Regions from separate parts of the Micrococcus sp. KT16 genome, predicted to be linked through region 1. Evidence: riboswitches for the same ligand, from Rfam matches in the RefSeq annotation. Region 1 holds a riboswitch; the other holds the start of a gene.
What was found. A riboswitch is a leader RNA that binds a small molecule or an ion and turns the genes downstream of it on or off. The one in region 1 is predicted to bind thiamine pyrophosphate.

Region 1 (9,823 bases):
AGGGTGGCGGCCAGGGCCGTGACGACGGCGATGACCCAGCCCGGCACGCGGCGCATCGAGGACAGCAGGGCGATGCGCTCCACCCCGCCGTACAGGCACGAGACCGCCGTCGTGAACTGCGCCAGCAGCAGGACGACCGTGTACAGCAGGGCGGCCCAGCCGCCGATCATCGCGGCCAGCTCGACCATGGGCAGCTCGGCGCGGCCGATCAGCTGGGCGTGGGCGGTCATCGCGGCCATCACCGCGCCGGCCATCACCACGAGGCCCAGGGCCCCGAGCCCGGCCCCGGCGACGAGGGAGCGGCCCGACGAGGAGCTCTCCTCGCCGATCGGGGCGAGCACCGCGTAGGCCAGCTGGATGTTGAAGGCCACGTACAGCACGCCCGAGAGCCACCACTGGTTGATCAGCGGGGACGAGGTCACGAGCGCGGCGACGTCGTCCACCGCGGCCCCCGGGTTCGCCAACCCCCACACCGCGACGCCGACGGCGACCACGATGATCAGGGGGACCACCACGGCCTGGACGCGCACGAGGCCCGTGATGCCGGCCAGCACCGAGACCACGCAGACGGTGGCCATCACCAGCGAGCCCACGAGCGAGGGCAGCCCGAACGCGGTGTGCACCGCCGCCCCGGCCCCGGCCAGCATGATCACCAGCGTCCCCAGCAGGGACGTGGTGATGGACAGGTCCGCGAACCAGGTGGGCACGCGCGACGTCGTGGGGTTCACGATCCGGTGGATGTCCGTGGTCCGCAGCTTCTGCGCCAGCCGCAGCACGATCACCGCGAGCAGGAAGAACAGCGCGCCGGCGATCACGAGCGCCCCCGTGCCGCCCCAGAGGCCGAAGCTCACGAAGTACTGCAGGATCTCGTTGCCCGAGGCGTACCCGGCGCCGATGGTGGTGCCGATGAACGTGGCGGCGATCCCGAGCGGGGAGGTCGGCCGCAGCGGCGCCGACTCCTCGGCTCGGCCGGGGTGCGCGGGAGAGCTCTCTGTGACGTGGGACATGCGACTACATTCTCATGGGCGGGATCGGCCCGGCCCGGGCGGCCGATCCGCCCCGACCCGAAGGAGCCCCCGCATGACCTCCGCCGTCCCCCGTGTGCTCAGCATCGCCGGCTCCGACTCCGGCGGCGGCGCCGGTGTCCAGGCCGACCTGAAGACCATCGCCGCGTGGGGCGGCTACGGGATGACCGCGATCACCGCGATCACCGCCCAGAACACGCAGGGCGTGCAGGCCGTCCACCCGCTGCCGGTGGACGTGGTGCGCGCCCAGCTCGACTCGGTCGCCGCCGACATCGCCGTGGACGCCGTGAAGATCGGCATGCTCGGCACGGTGGAGCTCATGCGGGCCGTCGCCGGCTGGCTCGAGGAGACCCGGCCCGCCGTCGTCGTGCTGGACCCGGTCATGGTGGCCTCGAGCGGGGACGCCCTCACCGCGGTCGGCGACGACGACGGGCGCGCCGCGTGGGCCCGGCTGCTGCGGGTGGCGCACCTGGTGACACCCAACCTGCCCGAGCTGGCCCGGCTGACCGGGCGGGACGCGACGGACTGGGACGCCGCCCTCGACGCGGCGCGGGGCCTGGCCGCCGAGCACGGGGTGACGGTGCTGCTCAAGGGCGGGCACCTGGACGAGACCGAGGCGCCCGAGGCCGCAGCGGCGGAGGTGCCGGACGCCGTCGTGCGCGTGGGCGGGGCCGTGCACGAGGTGCGCGGCCCGCGCGTGACGACCCGCGCCTCGCACGGCACCGGCTGCACCCTCTCCTCGGCCCTGGCCACGCTGGCCGGGGCGGGCCTGAGCTGGGACGACGCACTCGAGCGGGCCAAGCCGTGGCTGGCCGACGCGATGCGGGCGGGGGAGGCGCTCGCGGTCGGGGACGCCTCGCGGCCGACGTGGCACGGGCCCGTCGACCACGGTCATGCGCAGCGGGGCTGAGGGCGGGACCTCCGGGCTTCGACACGTTCGAGGCGGGAAATCCGGCGAATACGCACCTCGGGACGTCCTATGAGGTCGATTTCCCGCCTCGAATGCCGGTGACCCGGACCTCCCGCTCCGCTCGAGCGTCCGGGTCCGCAGAACGCAGAAGAGCCGGACCACCGTGTCGCCACGGGGGTCCGGCTCTGTTCGCTCGTGCCCCCGGCAGGATTCGAACCTGCGGCCTTCTGCTCCGGAGGCAGACGCTCTATCCCCTGAGCTACGGAGGCGGGGGTCGCGACGCGTCGAGCGCGTTGCGGACTCGTCGACTCTACACCATCAGGACGGCCCGTCCGTGACCTCCCCGCGGGGCGCGTCAGCCGGGCAGGCCCGCGCGCAGGGTCCGGGCCGCGGCCTCGGGGTCCTCGGCCTGCGTCACGGCGCGGACCACCACGATCCGTTCCGCCCCGGCCGCGCGGACCTCGGGCAGCCGGTCCGCGTCGACGCCGCCGATGGCGAACCACGGCCGCGCCCCCGCCGGGTCCTCCGCGTCCAGGCGTGCGGCGAGGGTCGGCAGTTCCAGTCCGACGGCGGCCCGGCCCGGCTTCGTGGGCGTCGCCCACACCGGCCCCGTGCAGAAGTAGTCCAGGCCGTCCTCCGCGCGGGCGCCGCGCACCTGCGCCTCGGTGTGGCACGAGCGGCCGAGCACCACGTCCGGGCCCAGCAGGGCGCGGCACTGCGCGGTGGTCAGGTCGGTCTGGCCCGTGTGGAACACGTCCACCCCGGCCAGGGCGGCGACGTCGGCGCGGTCGTTGGCGGCCGAGAGCGCCCCGTGCTCCCGGGCCAGCGGGACGAGCGTGGCGAACGCGGCCAGCTCGACCGCCACGTCCACGGCCTTGTCCCGCACCTGGATCACGTCTACTCCGCCGCGGAACGCCGCCGCGCAGAAGTCGGCGAACGCGGCCGTGTCGAGCGTGCCGTCCGGGCGCAGGAACCGCTGCAGGTCGGTGCAGACGTACAGCCGGGAGGCGGCGAGGCGGGCGCGGCGGCGCGCGCCGGGGCCGGTGCCGCCGTCGTCGCGGCCGGCCGCGGTCATCAGGAGCGGATCGGGGGAGTGCATGCGCCCACTGTGGCAGACTGGCCGCTGTTCCATGGGAGCCCGGGCCGCACACGCCGGGCTGAGAGGGCCGCAGGGGCGCACCGCGCCGGCGCGGCCGACCATCACCACTCGATGCGGGTCATGCCGCCGTGAGGAGGACCGGTCCGTGCACGTGGCCGTCGTCGGGGCCGGGATCATCGGCCTCACCGCCGCCGTGCGTCTGCGTGCCGCAGGCCACGCCGTCACCCTGATCGCCCCCGAGCTGGACGCCGCCGGGCGCCCGCACGCCGTGGCCGGGGCCACCCACGCCGCGGCGGGGATGCTCGCGCCGCTCGCCGAGACCCAGTTCAGCCAGGACGACCTCGCCCCGCTGCTGCAGGCCGGCTGGGAGGCCTACCCGGCCCTCGTGGACCTGCTCGCCGCCTTCACCGATGTGGAGACGGGCTTCCTCGCACAGGGCGCCTGGATCGTGGCCGCGGACCCCTCGGACGCCCGCGCCTGGGACCACGTGCTCGAGCACGCCTCGATCCTCGGTCGCCGGGTCGAGCCCGTCTCCGTCCGCGCGCTGCGCCGCGCCGAGCCCGCCCTGGCCCCGGGCCTGGCCGCCGGCTTCGACGCCCCGGACGACCATCAGGTGGACCCGCGACGGCTCGCCGCCGCCTGCGTCGCCGCCCTGCGCGCCGAGACCGGACCCGACGGCGGCCCGCTCCCGGTCGGCGCCGGACCCGCCGCCCGGTTCGTGGCCGGACGCGTCACCGCCGCCGGCCCGGAGGGCGAGGGGGTGCGCCTCACGCTGGCCGACGGGGGCGTCCTCACCGCCGACGGCGCGGTCCTCGCCGCGGGCCTGGGCCACCGCGGGATCGGCGGCGCGGCCACCGCCGTCGAGGTCCCGCTGCGCCCCGTCCACGGCGACGTGCTGCGTCTGCGGGTGCGCCCCGAGCAGCTGCTGCCGGGGGAGTCGCACCTGATCACCCGCACCGTCCGCGGCCTCGTCCACGGGCGCCAGGTCTACCTCGTGCCCCGCGCGGACGGCACCCTCGTGGTCGGCGCCTCGGCCCGCGAGGACGGCCTGGCCGGCACCTCCGCCGGGGCCGTGCTGGACCTGCTCGCCGACGCCGCCGCGATCCTGCCCGCCGTCCGCGAGTGCGAGCTGGTCGAGATCACCACCGCCGCCCGCCCCGGCACCCCCGACGACGCCCCGCGCGTGCTTACCGTGCCCGAGGCCCCGGGCGCCGTCGTCGCCACCGGCTTCCACCGTCACGGGATCCTGCTCGCCCCCTGGGCGGCCGGGCGGATCCTCGAGCTGCTGCACGCCCGCCTGAAGGAGATCGCATGAGCACCCTCACCCTGACCCTCAACGGAGAGCCCGCCGAGCTGGCCGTGGCCACCGTCCGCGACGTCGTCGCGCACGTCACCGGGCGCGCGATCGGCGAGGACGGCGCCGCCGCGGATGGGCGGCGGCTCGGCGTGGCCGTGGCGGTCGGCGGCGAGGTCGTGCCCCGGTCGGCCTGGGCCACCCGGGCGCTGGCCGCCGGGGACGAGGTCGACGTCGTCACCGCGGTGCAGGGGGGCTGAGCGATGGCCGAGCACCGCACCCCGCCCGCCGCCCCCGCGATCCCGCCGCTGCGGATCGGCGGCTACGACCTGGCCTCCCGGCTCATCATGGGCACGGGCGGCATCACCGACCTCACCGCCCTGGAGGGCGCCCTCGTCGCCTCCGGCACCACGCTCACCACCGTGGCGCTGCGCCGCTGGTCCGCGGACACCCGTGACGGCCTGGTCGCGCTGCTGGACCGCCTCGGTATCGACGTGCTGCCCAACACCGCCGGGTGCTACACCGCCCGGGACGCCGTGCTCACCGCCCGGCTCGGCCGGGAGGCGCTCGAGACCGACCTCGTGAAGGTCGAGGTCATCGCCGACGAGCGCACCCTGCTGCCCGACGTCGTCGAGACCCTCGAGGCCACCGAGCGGCTCGCCGCCGACGGCTTCACCGTCCTGGCCTACACGTCGGACGACCCCGCCATGGCGCTGCGCCTCGAACAGGCCGGCGCCGCCGCCGTCATGCCGCTGGGCTCGCCGATCGGCTCGGGGCTGGGCATCCTCAACCGCGCACACCTGGAGCTGATCGTCTCCCGCGCCTCCGTGCCGATCGTGCTCGACGCCGGCGTGGGCACCGCCTCGGACGTCGCCCTGGCGATGGAGGCCGGCTGCGACGCCGTGCTCGCCGCCTCGGCGATCACGCGCGCCGCCGAGCCCGCCCGCATGGCCCACGCGTGCCGGCTCGCGCTCGAGGCGGGCTTCCACGCCCGCCGTGCCGGGCGCATCCCGCGCCGCGAGCACGCCCTGGCCTCCTCGCCGATGGCCGGGCGGGTCACGGCCGAGGAGGACGAGCGGTGACCGCCGCCCTGGACCCCGCCGCCCGCGAGCCCCGCGACCTCACCGCGCTGTCCGACACCCAGCTCGAGCGCTTCGCCCGCCACCTGAGCCTGGACGGCTTCGGCCCAGAGGCCCAGCTGGCGCTGCTGCGCTCCCGCGTCCTCGTGGTCGGCGCCGGCGGCCTCGGGGCGCCCGTGCTGACCTACCTCGCCGCCGCGGGCGTGGGGGAGGTCCACGTGATCGACGACGACGTGGTGGACCGTTCCAACCTGCACCGCCAGGTGATCCACGCCGAGGCGGACCTCGGCCGCCCCAAGACCGCCTCCGCCGCCGCGACGATGCGCGGCCTGCACCCCGAGGTGCGCGTGGTCGAGCACCGCGAACGCCTGACCGCGGCCAACGCGCTCGAGCGGGTCGGCGCCGTGGACCTCGTGCTCGACGGCACGGACAACTACGCGACCCGCTACCTCGTGGCCGACGCGTGCGAGATCGCCGGCGTGCCCGTGGTGTGGGGCGCGATCCTGCGGTTCGCGGGGCAGGTGAGCGTGTTCGCCCCGGGCGGGCCGCTGTACCGGGACGTGTTCCCGGAGCGTCCCGAACCCGGCGAGGTGCCCTCGTGCGCGCAGGCCGGGGTGCTCGGGGTGCTGCCCGGGATCATCGGCTCCCTCATGGCGGCCGAGGCGATCAAGCTGCTCTCCGGGGTGGGCGAGCCCCTGGTCGGGCGGCTGCTCTCCGTGGACGCCCTGACGATGCGCTTCCGTGAGCTGCGGCTCGTGGCCGACCCCGAGCGGACCCCCGTGACGGACCTGTCCGCCCACGCGGCCCAGGCCCCCCGCCCGGACGACGCCGACGCCCCCGACTCGGCGGAGGCGTGCGGCGCCGCGGGCGGGGAGATCGCCCCCGCCGCGCTGGCCGCCCTGCTCGCCGACCCCGCCCGGGCCGCGTCCCTCACCCTGCTCGACGTCCGCGAGGACTGGGAGCGCCGCCTGCGCCGCGTCGAGGCCCCCGCGGCGGTGGCCGATCGACACGTCCCGCTCGAGGCCGTCCTCGCGGAGCCGGCGGCCCACGCGCCCGGGCAGGACCGCGTCCTGGTGGTCTACTGCGCCGCCGGAGCCCGCTCGGCCCGGGCGCGGGACGCCGTCGTCGGGGCCGACCCGGGCGCCGGCGGGCGCGTCCTGTCCCTCGCCGGCGGCCTCGCCGCCTGGCCCGCCTGACCCCCCCCACCCCGACGAACCCTGCGAGATGGCCCCCACCGCGGGCCGGAGGGGGCCATCTCGCAGGGTTCGTTCGCACGCGCACGGGCGCGGCGGCCCTTCCGTAGACTTGCGCGGGTGAAGCCCGAAGACCTCTCCGCCCTGCTGTCCGCTGTCCTCACCGACGCCGTCGATGCCGGTGACCTCCCCGCCGCGCTGCGGGAGGAGATCACCCCCGCGCGCGTGAAGGTGGAGCGACCCCGCAGCCGCGAGCACGGCGACTGGGCCACCAACGTCGCCCTCCAGCTGGGCAAGAAGGCCGGGATGGCCCCGCGCGACCTCGCCGGGCTCGTGGCCGAGCGCCTGACCGACAAGCCGGGCATCGCCGCCGTCGACGTCGCCGGCCCCGGCTTCCTCAACGTCACCCTGGACGCGGCCTCGGCCGGCGCCCTGGCCCGCGAGATCGTCGAGGCCGGCCCGGAGTACGGCCGCAACGACGCCCTGGCCGGGCACACCGTGAACATGGAGTTCGTCTCCGCCAACCCCACCGGCCCGCTGCACATCGGCCACACCCGCTGGGCCGCGCTGGGCGACGCGATCGCACGCCTGCTGCGCGCCTCGGGCGCGGACGTCACCGCCGAGTACTACATCAACGACGCCGGCAACCAGATGAACGTGTTCGCCGACTCGGTCCTCGCCCGCCTGCACGGCCGTGACGTCCCCGCGGGCGGCTACCCGGGCGCGTACGTGCAGGAGCTGGCCGACGCCGTCGCCCTCGAGCACCCGGACGTGCGCGAGCTGACGGACGAGGCCGCCCGCCCGGTGGTCCGCGAGGCCGCGTACCGGCTCCAGATGCAGGACATCAAGGACACGCTCGCCGCCTTCGACGTGCACTTCGACGTGTTCACCTCGGAGCAGACGCTCCACGACTCCGGCGCGATCGAACAGGCCGTGCAGCGGCTGCGCGAACAGGGCCACATCGAGGACCGCGAGGGCGCCGTGTGGCTCAAGACCACCGACTTCGGCGACGACAAGGACCGCGTGCTCATCCGCGCCAACGGCGAGCCCACCTACTTCGCCGCCGACGCCGCCTACTACCTCCACAAGCGCGACCGCGGCTTCGAGGAGAAGGTGTACCTGCTCGGCGCCGACCACCACGGCTACGTGAACCGCCTCAAGGCGATCGCCGCCGCCGCCGGCGACGACCCGGCGACGAACATCGAGATCCTCATCGGCCAGCTCATCTCGGTCAACGGCGCGAAGCTCTCCAAGCGCGCCGGCAACATCATCGAGCTCAAGGACCTCGTGGAGTGGCTCGGCCGCGACGCCCTGCGCTACGACCTGGCCCGCTACCCCGCGGACTCGCCCCTGACGATCGACCCCGAGCTGCTGCGCTCCGCCACGAACGACAACCCCGTCTATTACGTGCAGTACGCCCACGCCCGCGCCTCGGGCGCGGCGCGCACCGCGCAGGCCCACGGCGTGGACCGCTCCGAGTTCGACGCCGCCCTGCTCACCCACGCCACCGAGTCGGAGCTGCTGGCCCAGCTGGCGGAGTTCCCGGCCGTCGTCGGCGCGGCGGCGCGCCTGCGCGAGCCGCACCGCGTGGCCCGACACCTCGAGGTGATCGCCGGGGCCTACCACTCGTGGTACGCCGCCTGCCGGATCGTGCCCATGCCCACCGACGACGGCACGCCGCGCCCCGTCGAGACCCTCAACCGCACCCGCCTGTGGCTCAACGACGCCACCGCCCAGGTGCTGGCCAACGGCCTCGGCCTGCTCGGCGTGACCGCCCCGGAGAAGATGTGAGCGCCCGGATGACGACGCCGCAGCCCGCCCCCGCCTCCCCGCTCGCCCCCGCCTGGCTCCCCGCGCCGGGGGACCCGGACGCGCTCGTGCCCGGCCTGTGGGCCGCCGGCGTGGACCGCGCCGCCGACGGCGAGCTCACCGTCCAGGGCCTGCGCGCGAGCGCGCTCGCCGCGGAGTTCGGCACGCCGCTGCTCGTGGTGGACGAGGACGACTTCCGCGCCCGCGCCCGCGCGTTCCGCGAGGGCTTCGACACCGCGTTCGCCGACCTGTGCGGGGGAGCGGACGTCTACTACGCCGGCAAGTCCATGCTCACCCTCTCCACCGCCCGCTGGGCGGCCGAGGAGGGCCTGCGCGTGGACACCGCCTCCGGCGGCGAGCTGGCGATCGCGCTGGCCGCCGGTGTCGACCCGGCCCACATCGGCCTGCACGGCAACAACAAGTCGGACGCCGAGCTGCGCACCGCCCTCGAGGCGGGCGTGGGCCGGATCATCGTGGACTCGCTCGACGAGCTCACCCACCTGGCCGCGCTCGCGGCCGAGGCCGGCCGCCGCGCCCCCGTGATGCTCCGGCTGACCCCGGGCGTGCACGCGCACACCCACGACTTCATCGCCACCGCGCACGAGGACCAGAAGTTCGGCCTCTCCCTGGCCCCGGCCTCCACCGACCGGGACGGCAACGTGGCCGGCCGCTCGCCGGCCGCCGTCGCCGTGGCCGCGGCCCTGGCGGCCGAGTCGATCGACCTGCTGGGCGTGCACTGCCACATCGGGTCCCAGATCTTCGAGGCCGAGGGCTTCGGGCTGGCGGCCGGACGCGTGCTCGAGTTCCTCGCCGAGGTCAAGGCCGAGCACGGGGTGGAGCTGGCCGAGCTCGACCTCGGCGGCGGCCACGGCATCGCCTACACGGCCGTGGACGAGCCGCGCCCGGCCGCGGAGATCGCCGACGCCCTCGCCGACGACGTCCAGAAGACCGTCGAGCGCCTCGGCCTGAGGTGCCCGCGGGTCTCGCTCGAGCCGGGGCGGGCCATCTCAGGCCCCGCGGGCCTGACCCTCTACACGGTCGGGGTGACCAAGACCGTGGACGCGGACGCCCCCGACGGCGGCACCGCGGCCCGCCGCTACGTCGCCGTGGACGGCGGCATGTCCGACAACCCGCGTCCCGTGCTCTACGACGCCGACTACACCGCCGTCTCCGCGCGCCGCACCTCGGAGGCCGAGCCGGTGCTCTCCCGTGTGGTGGGCAAGCACTGTGAGTCCGGCGACATCCTGGTCCGCGACGTGTACCTGCGGGCCGACCTGGGCCGCGGCGACCTGCTGGCGGTGCCGGCCACGGGCGCGTACACGCACGTGATGTCCTCGAACTACAACGCGCTGGCCCGCCCGGCCGTCGTCGCGGTCTCCGGCGGGCAGGCGCGGGTGATCATCCGCCGCGAGAC
Region 2 (9,823 bases), on a different contig from region 1:
GCCCCCAGCCGTGGCGGGTGTGGAAGGAGCGCACCACGAGCGTCAGGATCGGCGCCACCACGAGCGCCACCACCGCGAGCATCACGGCCACCGGGACCGCGTCCGCGCGCGTGAGCCGGGCCGGCGGCGTCTCCCGCAGCCGCAGTGCCCGCTGGGTGCGCGCCGCCGTCACGCCGGAGACCACGACGGCGGCCAGCACCACCGCGAACTGCAGCACGGAGAACACCGCCGCGGTCCGCAGGTCCAGGTAGACGGAGGTCTGCACCCAGATCTCCGACTCGAGCGTGCCGTAGCCGGGCCGGCCGAGCGTCTGGACGATGCCGAACGCGGACGCGCAGAACAGGAACACCAGCGCCGCGCTCGCGGCGATCGCCGGGGCGAGCTGGGGCAGCGTCACGGTGCGGAACGCCCGCCACGGCGAGGCGCCCAGGGTGCGGGCGGCCTCGGTCTGGCGCGGGTCCAGCGCGTTCCACAGCGCGCCCACCTGGCGCACCACCACGGACACGTTGAAGAAGACCATGGCCAGCACGACGGCGGTGGTCGTCTGGTCCAGCCCGGTGAAGCCGAGCGGTCCGCCGGGGGCGAGCAGGGCGCGGAACGCGACGCCGACCACCACCGTGGGCAGCACGAACGGCACGAGCACGAGGGCGCGGAGCACGGCCCGCCCCGGGATGCGACGCCGGTGCAGCACGAACGCGGTCGGCAGGCCGAGCGCCACCGAGACCACCGTGCCGGCGGCGGCCATGCCGAGCGTCTGGCCGAGGATGCGCCACGTGCGCTCGCGGGCGAGGGTCTCCCCGAAGGCGGTGAGGTCCACGGCGCCGGTGAACGCGTCGGCGTCGCCGCCGATCCCGCGCCAGAGCATGGCCGCCACGGGCCACGCGAAGAAGACGAGCAGGAAGGCGACCGGCAGGACGGCGGCCACCAGCCACCACGGGCCGAGCCCGTCCCCCCGGCCGCGGGCCCGCCGGCGCGGCAGGTCCGTGCCGGGGGCCGCGACCTCGGTGAGCGCGGACATCAGCGCCGGGAGGCCTCGGACAGGGCGGTCCACTCCTTCAGCAGGTCCTCGCGGCGCTCGTCGATGCGGGCGGGGTCCGGGGTGATGGCGTCCTCGACGAGCGGCGCGTTCTGCGCCCACTCCTCGGGCAGCTGCACCGACTCGTCGATCGGGTACATGTACATCGACTCGGGCAGGGCGGACTGGACCTCCTCGGTGCGCATGAAGTCCACGAACGCCTGCGCGCCCTCGGGGTTCTTCGCGCCCTCGAGCACGCCGGCGTACTCGACCTGCGGGGTGCAGGAGTCCTCGATCACCTCGGTCTCGGGGGCGAACGCGGGGGAGGAGGAGTAGGAGAGCACCACCGGGAACCGACCCTTGCCCTCGCCGCCGGAGAAGTCCGAGTTGTAGGCGTCGGACCAGCTGTCGGCGATCTTGCCCCCGTTCTCCATCAGGCCCCGCCACCAGTCCTGCCAGCCGTCGTCGCCGTACTTCTCCGTGGTGGCCGCGAGCAGCGCCAGGCCGGGGGAGGAGGCCACGGGGGAGGTGGCGACCGTCAGCTTCGCGTACTCGGGGTCGTCGAGCTGGTCGATCGAGGTGGGGGCCTGGACGTCGTGGGCCTCGAACCATGCCGGATCCGTGTTGAAGCACACCTGGCCCTGGTCCACCGGGGTCATGCGGTCCTCCACCATCCGGTCCTGTGCGGAGGCGGGCAGGTCCTGCGGGGTGTATTCGGCGACGACGCCCTCGCGGACGAGGCGGTGCGCCGAGTGGTCCTCCACGCCGTAGACGCCGTCCACGGTGGGCTCGTCCTTGGCCAGCAGGAGCTGGTTCACCACGCTGCCGGCGTCGCCGGGGGCCGTGGTCTTCAGGGTGTAGCCGGACTCCTGCTCGAACTTCTGGACGAGCTCCTCGGGCAGGTTGAACGAGTCGTGCGTCATGATCGTCACGGTCGTCGACTCGCCGCCGCCGGCCCCGGAGGCGGCCGACGACGCCCCGTCGCCGGACGAGCCGGACACCGAACAGCCGGTGAGGGCGAGGGCGGCCACCGAGAGGGCGGCGAGGGCGCGGTGCGGGGTGCGGGACATGGCGGTTCTCCTCTGGGACGGCAGAGGGGCCGGGACGAGGCCGCCACCGGAATCCCGGGACGACGTCGACCGGGAGACTCGACTTCCTTCGCCGGTGCGGACCGGAGCAGGTTCGAGGGTCTGCGGCGGACCGCACTCTCAGCGCCGCGCGGGCGCTCCCCTGTCGATGTGGACTGGTCCCGACCCTACCCCGTCCGGCCCGCGCATAGACTGCCCGCGTGAGCGCCGCACAGCCCGCGGGGGTGACCCCGCCGCCCGCCTCGTCCAGCCCCGCCTCCGACTGGGACATCCGCCGCCCCCACCGCATGTGGCCGCGCATGCTGGTGATCGTCCTGACGCTCGCGGGCCTGGTGCTGGTGGTGCAGTTCTTCCAGGGGATCGCCTCCATCGCGGCGCCTGTGTTCCTGGGGCTGAACCTCGTGATCGTGGCCTACCCCCTGCAGGCCTGGCTCATCCGCCGGGGCCTGCACCCCGTGCTCGGGGCCGCCACCACCGTCCTGCTGGTCGTCGCGGTGATGGCCGTGTTCGGGGGCATGATGGTGTGGTCCGGCCTCGAGCTGGTGGCGGAGCTGCCCAAGTACGCGGACCGCTTCCAGCAGATCGTCCTGGACGTCTCGCACTGGCTCAACGAGCGCGGCGTGACCCCGGACATGGTGTCCCAGCAGCTGGCCTCGATCGACATGAGCGCCGTCACCGGGACGGCCGTCAGCGCCATCACGAAGATCGCCACGAACGTCTACGCGGTCTTCGGCCTGCTCGTCACCGTGATCATGGGCATGTTCTTCTTGGCCATGGACTCGATGGACGTCGAACGCCGCGTCCGCCTGCTCAGCACCGCCCGCCACGAGTTCGGCCACGCCCTGGTCGAGTTCGCCCAGGGCGTGCGCCGCTACTGGGTGGTCACCACGGTGTTCGGCCTGATCGTGGCGGTGCTGGACGTGATTGCCCTCATGCTGATCGGCGTGCCGCTCGCGCTCGTGTGGGGCGTGCTCAGCTTCCTCACCAACTACATCCCGAACATCGGCTTCATCATCGGCCTGCTGCCGCCGGCCGTCCTGGGCCTGGCGGCGGGCGGCTGGTCCGACTTCCTGTGGGTGGTGGTCAGCTACTCGGTGCTGAACTTCGTGCTGCAGTCCGTGATCCAGCCCAAGGTGGCCGGCGACGCGATCGGCGTGATCCCCACCGTCAGCTTCCTCTCCCTGCTCTTCTGGGCCTGGGTCCTCGGCCCGCTCGGCGCCATCCTCGCGCTGCCCTGCACGCTGCTGGCCAAGGCCGTGCTGATCGACGCCGACCCGAACGCCCGCTGGATCAACGCGCTCATCGCCTCGGACCTGAAGGGGATGGAGCGCCGTCAGTCCTCGCTCCTGGAACGGCTGCGCCCGGCGGCCTGGCGCTCGGACGCGCACGGGAAGGACGAGGACCGCGCCCCGACGGACGGCGGGGACGACGACGGCCCCGCGACCGACGAGGTCACGGGCGGGGCTGGAGCAGCACCAGGTCGTTGAGCGCGCCGGCCAGCCGCAGCAGCGGCGGGGCGGGGAACGACAGCTGGGGCAGCCCCGGGTGCAGTGCCGCGCACGCGGCGGCCGCGGCCTCCTCGCCCGCGGCGTCCTCGAACGCCGGCCGCAGCACCGCAGCGCCCAGCGGCAGCGTGTCCAGGAGGGAGCGGGGGCCCCGCTCGGCCGGGTCGTACTCGGCGGGCTGCGCCGCCCCGGTCACCGTGCGCACGCGCAGGGGCCGGCCGGCGGCGTCGTCGGCGCCCTGCAGGAAGCGCAGCGCCGCCGCGGCGTACGGGTGCTCGGGGTGGAACCGGTCGCCGCGCCAGTGCACGGCGGCCTCGCCGTCGCCCTGCAGGCGCACCCACGAGGCCAGGTGACCGGGCCCGCCCCACGGCCCGGTGTCCGGCCGCGGTGCCGGCGGCACCCACAGCACCCGGGTGATCCCCAGCAGGGCGGCGAACTCGGCGGCCACCTGGCCGGGGGTCCACGCGCCGTTGATCCGCCCGTCCAGCACGGGGTCCGCGGCCACCACGGCCGTCCCCTCGCCGTCGGTCACCCAGGCCCCGCGCGGGGCGCACAGCAGGGGGGTGAGCAGCGGCAGTCCCGCCGCCTCCGCCACGGCCGTCGCGGCCGCGCCGTCGAGCGGCCCGGTCCCGGTCAGTCCCGCGGCGCTGCGCCAGGCGACGGCGGCCAGGCCCTCGGGGCGGCGGACGAAGCTCGGCCCGGTGCGGCCCAGCAGCGGTGAGCCCACGGGCGCGCGCAACAGGTCCACCTCCGGGGGCACCAGCCGCGCCGCCCCGGCGTCGCGCGGGTGGGCGAGCACGGTGACCGGCAGCACGGCGGCGAGCGTCTCGGCCAGGCCCACGACGGCGTCCCGCGTCTCCTCCAGCAGCGTCGGCACCGGGTGGCGGTGGGGCAGGACGAGCCAGGCCCGCTCGGGCGGGTCCTCGGGTCCGGGCACGGGCACGACGACGTCCCGGCGCTCCCGCGCGTCGGTGGGGGCGGGGTCGACGGCGGCCATGGCGGACGGGCTCCTGGGAAGACGGCGGCGACGCGCGGGCGCGCGGCGAGGGGATGTCCATCGAGCATAGGCGTCTGACAGGAAGCCGCGGCGGTTTGACCTGTGACCCGGCACACGTGCAGAGTGCGGCCATGACCGCGATGTTCTCCGCCCAGGACCACGACGATCTCGACCGGGTCCTCGGCGCGACCGGCGGGATTCCCGACCCCGCCGACCTGCACGCCCTCGCCGACGACGCCGTCGCGCAGGTGAGGCGCTGGCTCGCCGAGTCCCGCGACCATGAGGCCGACTTCGCGGCCCGCCAGCTGGCGGGCGCCCTGAAGGAGCCGGGCGGCCTCGACTTCATCGTGCGCTTCGTGGACCACGTGGTCCGTCCCGAGGACCCCGCGATCGCCGCCCGGGCGCTGCGGGAGCTCGCCGGTCGCGCCCCCGGCTTCCTGCCCCCGGCCCTGCGCGCCGTCCTCGGCGTCGGCGGCCGCGCCGCCCCGCTCGTGCCGCGCATCGCCGTCCCCACGGCCCGCCGCGTGCTGCGGCACATGGTCTCCCACCTGATCGTCGACGCGCGGGACCGACAGCTCGGCAAGGCCATCGCGGCCCTGCGCGACGAGCACACCCGGCTGAACATCAACCTGCTGGGCGAGGCGATCCTCGGCCAGGGCGAGGCGGACCGCCGGCTCGAGGGCATCGCCGCGCTGATCCGCCGCGACGACGTCGACTACGTGTCCGTGAAGGTCTCCGCCGCCACCGCCCCGCACGCGCCCTACGCGTTCGACGAGGCCGTCGCGGACATCACCGAGCGGCTCACCCCGCTGTTCGAGCTCGCCCGGGACCGGGACACCTTCATCAACCTGGACATGGAGGAGTACCGCGACCTCGACCTCACGCTCAACGTGTTCACCGCCCTGCTCGAGCAGCCGGGCCTGCGCGACTACGAGGCCGGCATCGTGCTGCAGGCCTACCTGCCGGACGCGCTCGCGGCCATGGTGCGCCTGCAGGAGTGGGCCGCGCGCCGCGTCGCCGCCGGCGGCGCCCCGGTCAAGGTGCGCGTGGTCAAGGGCGCCAACCTGCCCATGGAGCGGATGCAGGCCTCCCTGACGGGCTGGCCGCTGGCCACGGTGGGCTCGAAGCAGGAGGCGGACACCAACTACAAGCGCGTGCTCAACTACGCGCTCACCCCGGAGCATCTGGCCCACGTACGCATCGGCGTGGCCGGGCACAACCTCTTCGACGTCGCCCTGGCCCACCGGCTGATCGAGCGCCGCGGGCTCGACCCGGCCGCGGTGGAGTTCGAGATGCTGCTCGGCATGGCCACCGGCCAGGCCGCCGCCGTCCGGGCCGACGTCGGCGCCCTGCTGCTCTACACGCCCGTGGTGCGGCCCGAGGAGTTCGACGTGGCGATCTCCTACCTCGTGCGCCGCCTCGAGGAGGGCGCCTCCCCGGAGAACTTCATGTCCGCCGTGTTCGACCTGGACGCGGACGCGGACCTGTTCGCCCGCGAGGAGGAGCGCTTCCGCGCCTCGCTGCGCCACCTGGACGCGGCCGTGCCCCGTCCGAACCGCCTCCAGGACCGGTCCCGCGGGGAGGACGGGCCGACCCCCGCCCCCGTGGACGGCTTCGCCAACACCCCGGACACGGACCCCGCGCTGCCCGGCAACCGGGAGTGGGCCCGCCGGATCCTCGCGGCCGTCCCGGGCTCGGACCTCGGGACGGACACCGTCCGCGCCCACCGCGCCACCACGGCCGACGACGCCCGCGCCGCCATCGCCGCCACCGCCGACCCCGGCGCCCGCTGGGGCTCGCTCACCGGCCACGAGCGCGCCGACGCGCTGGACGCCGTCGGACGGGCCCTGCACGCCGGCCGGGCCCGCCTGCTGGAGGTGGCCGCCGCCGAGACCGGCAAGACCCTGGACCAGGGCGACCCCGAGGTCTCCGAGGCCGTGGACTTCGCGCACTACTACGCGCGCCTGGCCCGCGGCCTGGACGCGGTGGAGGGCGCCCGCGCCGTGCCCGTCCGCCTGACCCTGGTGATCCCGCCGTGGAACTTCCCCGTGGCCATCCCGGTCGGGGGCGTCCTCGCCGCGCTCGGCGCCGGCTCGCCCGTGGTGTTCAAGCCGGCCCCGCAGTCCGAGCGGACGGGCGCGGTCGCGTGGGAGCTGATCGTGGCCGGGCTGCGGGACTCGGGCCTGTTCGACGACGGCGGCCCGCTCGCCGGGCACGACCCCGCGGACCTCGTGCGCCTGGTGACGCTGGCGGACGAGGACGAGGCGGAGGTCGGCGCGGCGCTCGTGACCGACCCGGCCGTCGAGCGGCTCATCCTCACCGGCAGCTGGGACACCGCACGGCTGTTCAAGGGGATGCGCCCCGACCTGCACCTGCTCGCCGAGACCTCCGGCAAGAACGCCGTGATCGTGACCCCGTCCGCGGATCTGGACCTGGCCACGAAGGACGTGGTCCAGTCCGCGTTCGGTCACGCCGGCCAGAAGTGCTCGGCGTCCTCCCTCGTGGTGCTCGTCGGCTCCGTGGCGACCTCCGAGCGCTTCCACCGGCAGCTGCTGGACGCGGCCTCGTCCCTGCACGTGGCGCACCCCGTGGACCCGCGCGCCGAGATGGGCCCCGTGATCGAGGCCCCCGGCGAGAAGCTGCGTCGCGGGCTCACCGAGCTCGGCCCGGGGGAGCGGTGGGCCCTGCGTCCGCGGCAGCTGGACGAGACGGGTCGCCTGTGGAGCCCGGGCATCCGCTCCGGCGTCCGCCCCGGCGCCGACGCCCACCTCACCGAGTACTTCGGCCCCGTGCTGGCCGTGATGACGGCCGAGACGCTCGAGGAGGCGATCGGGATCGTGAACGCCGTGGATTACGGCCTCACCTCCGGGCTGCACTCGCTGGACCGGGAGGAGATCGACGTGTGGCTGCGCGGCGTGCGCGCCGGCAACCTTTACGTGAACCGCGGCATCACCGGGGCCATCGTGCGCCGCCAGCCCTTCGGCGGCTGGAAGCGTTCCGTCGTCGGCCCCACCACGAAGGCCGGCGGGCCGCACTACCTGCATGGCCTCGTGGACTGGGAGGACGCGCCCACGTGGGCCGGGGGAGAGGGACGGCCCGGGGCCGAGGCCGACGGTGCGGGCGCATCCTGGCTCGAGACCGCCCGCGCCCTCGACACCCACGCGTGGACCACCGTGTTCGGGGTGGCCACGGACGTCTCCGCGCTCGAGGCCGAGCGGAACGTGCTGCGTCACGTCCCCACCCCGGTCCTCGTGCGCCGGCACTCGGGGCCCGCCGACCACCTGCTGCGCATCGTCTCCGCCGGCCTGCGCGCCGGGGCGCCCATGACCGTGAGCCTGCGCCCGACCCCCACCGCGGAGGGGCCCGACGCGGACGGGCTCTCGGCCGAGGCCGTGCGCGGCCGGGTGGAGGAGCTGGTCCGGTCCGTCCGCACGGAGGGTGCCGGCACGTCCGCGCCGGTGGACGTCGTCGTCGAGGACGACGCCGCGTTCCACGACCGCGCCCGGCGGCTGGCCCTCATCCCGCCCGCAGCGGAGGGCGGCGGCGACGCACGGATCCGGCTCGTCGCCGACTGGGCCGGCGACCGGGAGGCGGCCGAGGCGGCGCGGAGCGCGCTCCACGCGGCGCTCGGCGACACCCCCGACGTGGCGGTCTACGCTGGCCCCGTGGTGAGCGCCGGCGAGGTGGAGCTGCTGCCGTTCCTGCACGAACAGGCCGTGTCCGTGACCGCCCACCGGTTCGGCACGCCGGACCATCTGACCGAGGGGGTCCTGTGACCCCGAGGAGGAACATCCGATGCATCTGATCCCCCGCACGATCTGGGTCGTCGCCCGCGCGCGTCGCCGCCCGCGCGCCGGACTCTGGGAGCCGACGACGCTGCCGATGCGCGCCCTGCCCACGGACGTGGACATGGCCCTGCACGTCAACAACGGCCAGTACTTCGGGCTGTTCGACCTCGGCCGCTTCGACGCGATGGTCCGCACCGGCCTGTGGGACGAGATCCGCCGTCGCGGCTGGACGCCCGTGGTGCAGGCCGAGCAGATCGCGTTCCGCCGCTCGGTGACCCTGGGGCAGCGGTTCGACGTGGAGACGCGGATGATCGGCCTGGATGAGCGCGCGGTGTGGTTCGAGCAGCGCGTGGTGGTCGACGGCGACGTCGCGGTGCGCGCGTACATCTGCACGCGCCTGCGCAAGAAGGACGGCCGCCCCGTGGAGAACGACGAGGTCCGGGCGATCGCGGCGGCGGCCGGCCACGACCTCGCGGGGGAGCCGACGCTGCCGGAGTGGCTGCACGAGTGGCGGCGCAGCGTGGCCCTGCCGTCGGCCCGGACGCCCCTGCCCCACACGTGGGACCTCGACACAGTGCGGCGAGGATGAACGTTCGAGTGATATAGGGCACGATGGTCGGGTGAACAACAGACTCCTGATCGTCGCGACCCTCTCGCTGGCCGCGCTCGTCGTCGTGCTGGTGGCCGCCATCGGCGGCGGCGCGTGGTGGGTGCTGGCGGTGCTCCTGGTGGCGCTGCTCGTGCTCGCCGTGTGGGACATGACCCAGAAGCGGCACGCGATCCTCCGCAACTACCCCGTGCTCGGCCACATGCGGTATCTGCTGGAGTCGATCCGCCCCGAGATCCAGCAGTACTTCATCGAGCGCAACTTCGACGGCAAGCCGTTCGACCGGGACACCCGCTCGATCGTCTACGCCCGTGCGAAGGGACTGGACAGCCACAAGGCGTTCGGCACCGAGCGGGACACCTCGGAGATCGGCTACGAGTTCCTGTTGCACTCCACCGCCCCGGTCAACCCGCCGGAGGAGCCCCCCACGGTGCGGATCGGCGGCCCGGACTGCCGCCGACCCGTGGACATCTCGCTGATGAACATCTCGTCCATGTCCTTCGGCTCCCTCTCCGCCAACGCCGTGATCGCCATGAACAAGGGCGCCGGCCTGGGCGGGTTCATCCACGAGACCGGCGAGGGCGGCCTCACCAAGTACCACCGCGGCAACGGCGCGGACCTGTTCTGGGAGATCGGCTCCGGCTATTTCGGCTGCCGCAACGAGGACGGCACCTTCAGCCCGGAGAAGTTCGCCGAGAAGGCGCTGCTGCCCGAGGTCAAGGGCATCACCATCAAGATCTCCCAGGGCGCGAAGCCCGGCCTGGGCGGCATGCTGCCCAAGGAGAAGATCTCCCCCGAGATCGCCGAGGCCCGTGAGATCCCG

Region 2: linked by a shared signal. The riboswitch ahead of DE149_RS02035 (thiamine ABC transporter substrate binding subunit) and the one ahead of DE149_RS02640 (FAD-dependent oxidoreductase) in region 1 are both predicted to bind thiamine pyrophosphate.

The regions. Positions count from the first base shown of each region.
Region 1 is NZ_QNRG01000002.1:109,385-119,207, reverse strand. Features, by position in the region: gene DE149_RS02660 (membrane protein) at 1-1,007, opposite strand, end outside; gene thiD (bifunctional hydroxymethylpyrimidine kinase/phosphomethylpyrimidine kinase) at 1,081-1,935, shown strand; tRNA gene DE149_RS02650 (tRNA-Arg) at 2,132-2,204, opposite strand; gene thiE (thiamine phosphate synthase) at 2,291-3,034, opposite strand; TPP riboswitch at 3,056-3,186, shown strand; gene DE149_RS02640 (FAD-dependent oxidoreductase) at 3,180-4,349, shown strand; gene thiS (sulfur carrier protein ThiS) at 4,346-4,588, shown strand; gene DE149_RS02630 (thiazole synthase) at 4,592-5,410, shown strand; gene moeB (molybdopterin-synthase adenylyltransferase MoeB) at 5,407-6,603, shown strand; gene argS (arginine--tRNA ligase) at 6,721-8,391, shown strand; gene lysA (diaminopimelate decarboxylase) at 8,400-9,823, shown strand, end outside.
Region 2 is NZ_QNRG01000001.1:425,785-435,607, reverse strand. Features, by position in the region: gene DE149_RS02040 (iron ABC transporter permease) at 1-1,018, opposite strand, end outside; gene DE149_RS02035 (thiamine ABC transporter substrate binding subunit) at 1,018-2,085, opposite strand; TPP riboswitch at 2,152-2,257, opposite strand; gene DE149_RS02030 (AI-2E family transporter) at 2,304-3,590, shown strand; gene DE149_RS02025 (agmatine deiminase family protein) at 3,556-4,605, opposite strand; gene DE149_RS02020 (bifunctional proline dehydrogenase/L-glutamate gamma-semialdehyde dehydrogenase) at 4,737-8,381, shown strand; gene DE149_RS02015 (thioesterase family protein) at 8,401-8,982, shown strand; gene DE149_RS02010 (FMN-binding glutamate synthase family protein) at 9,014-9,823, shown strand, end outside.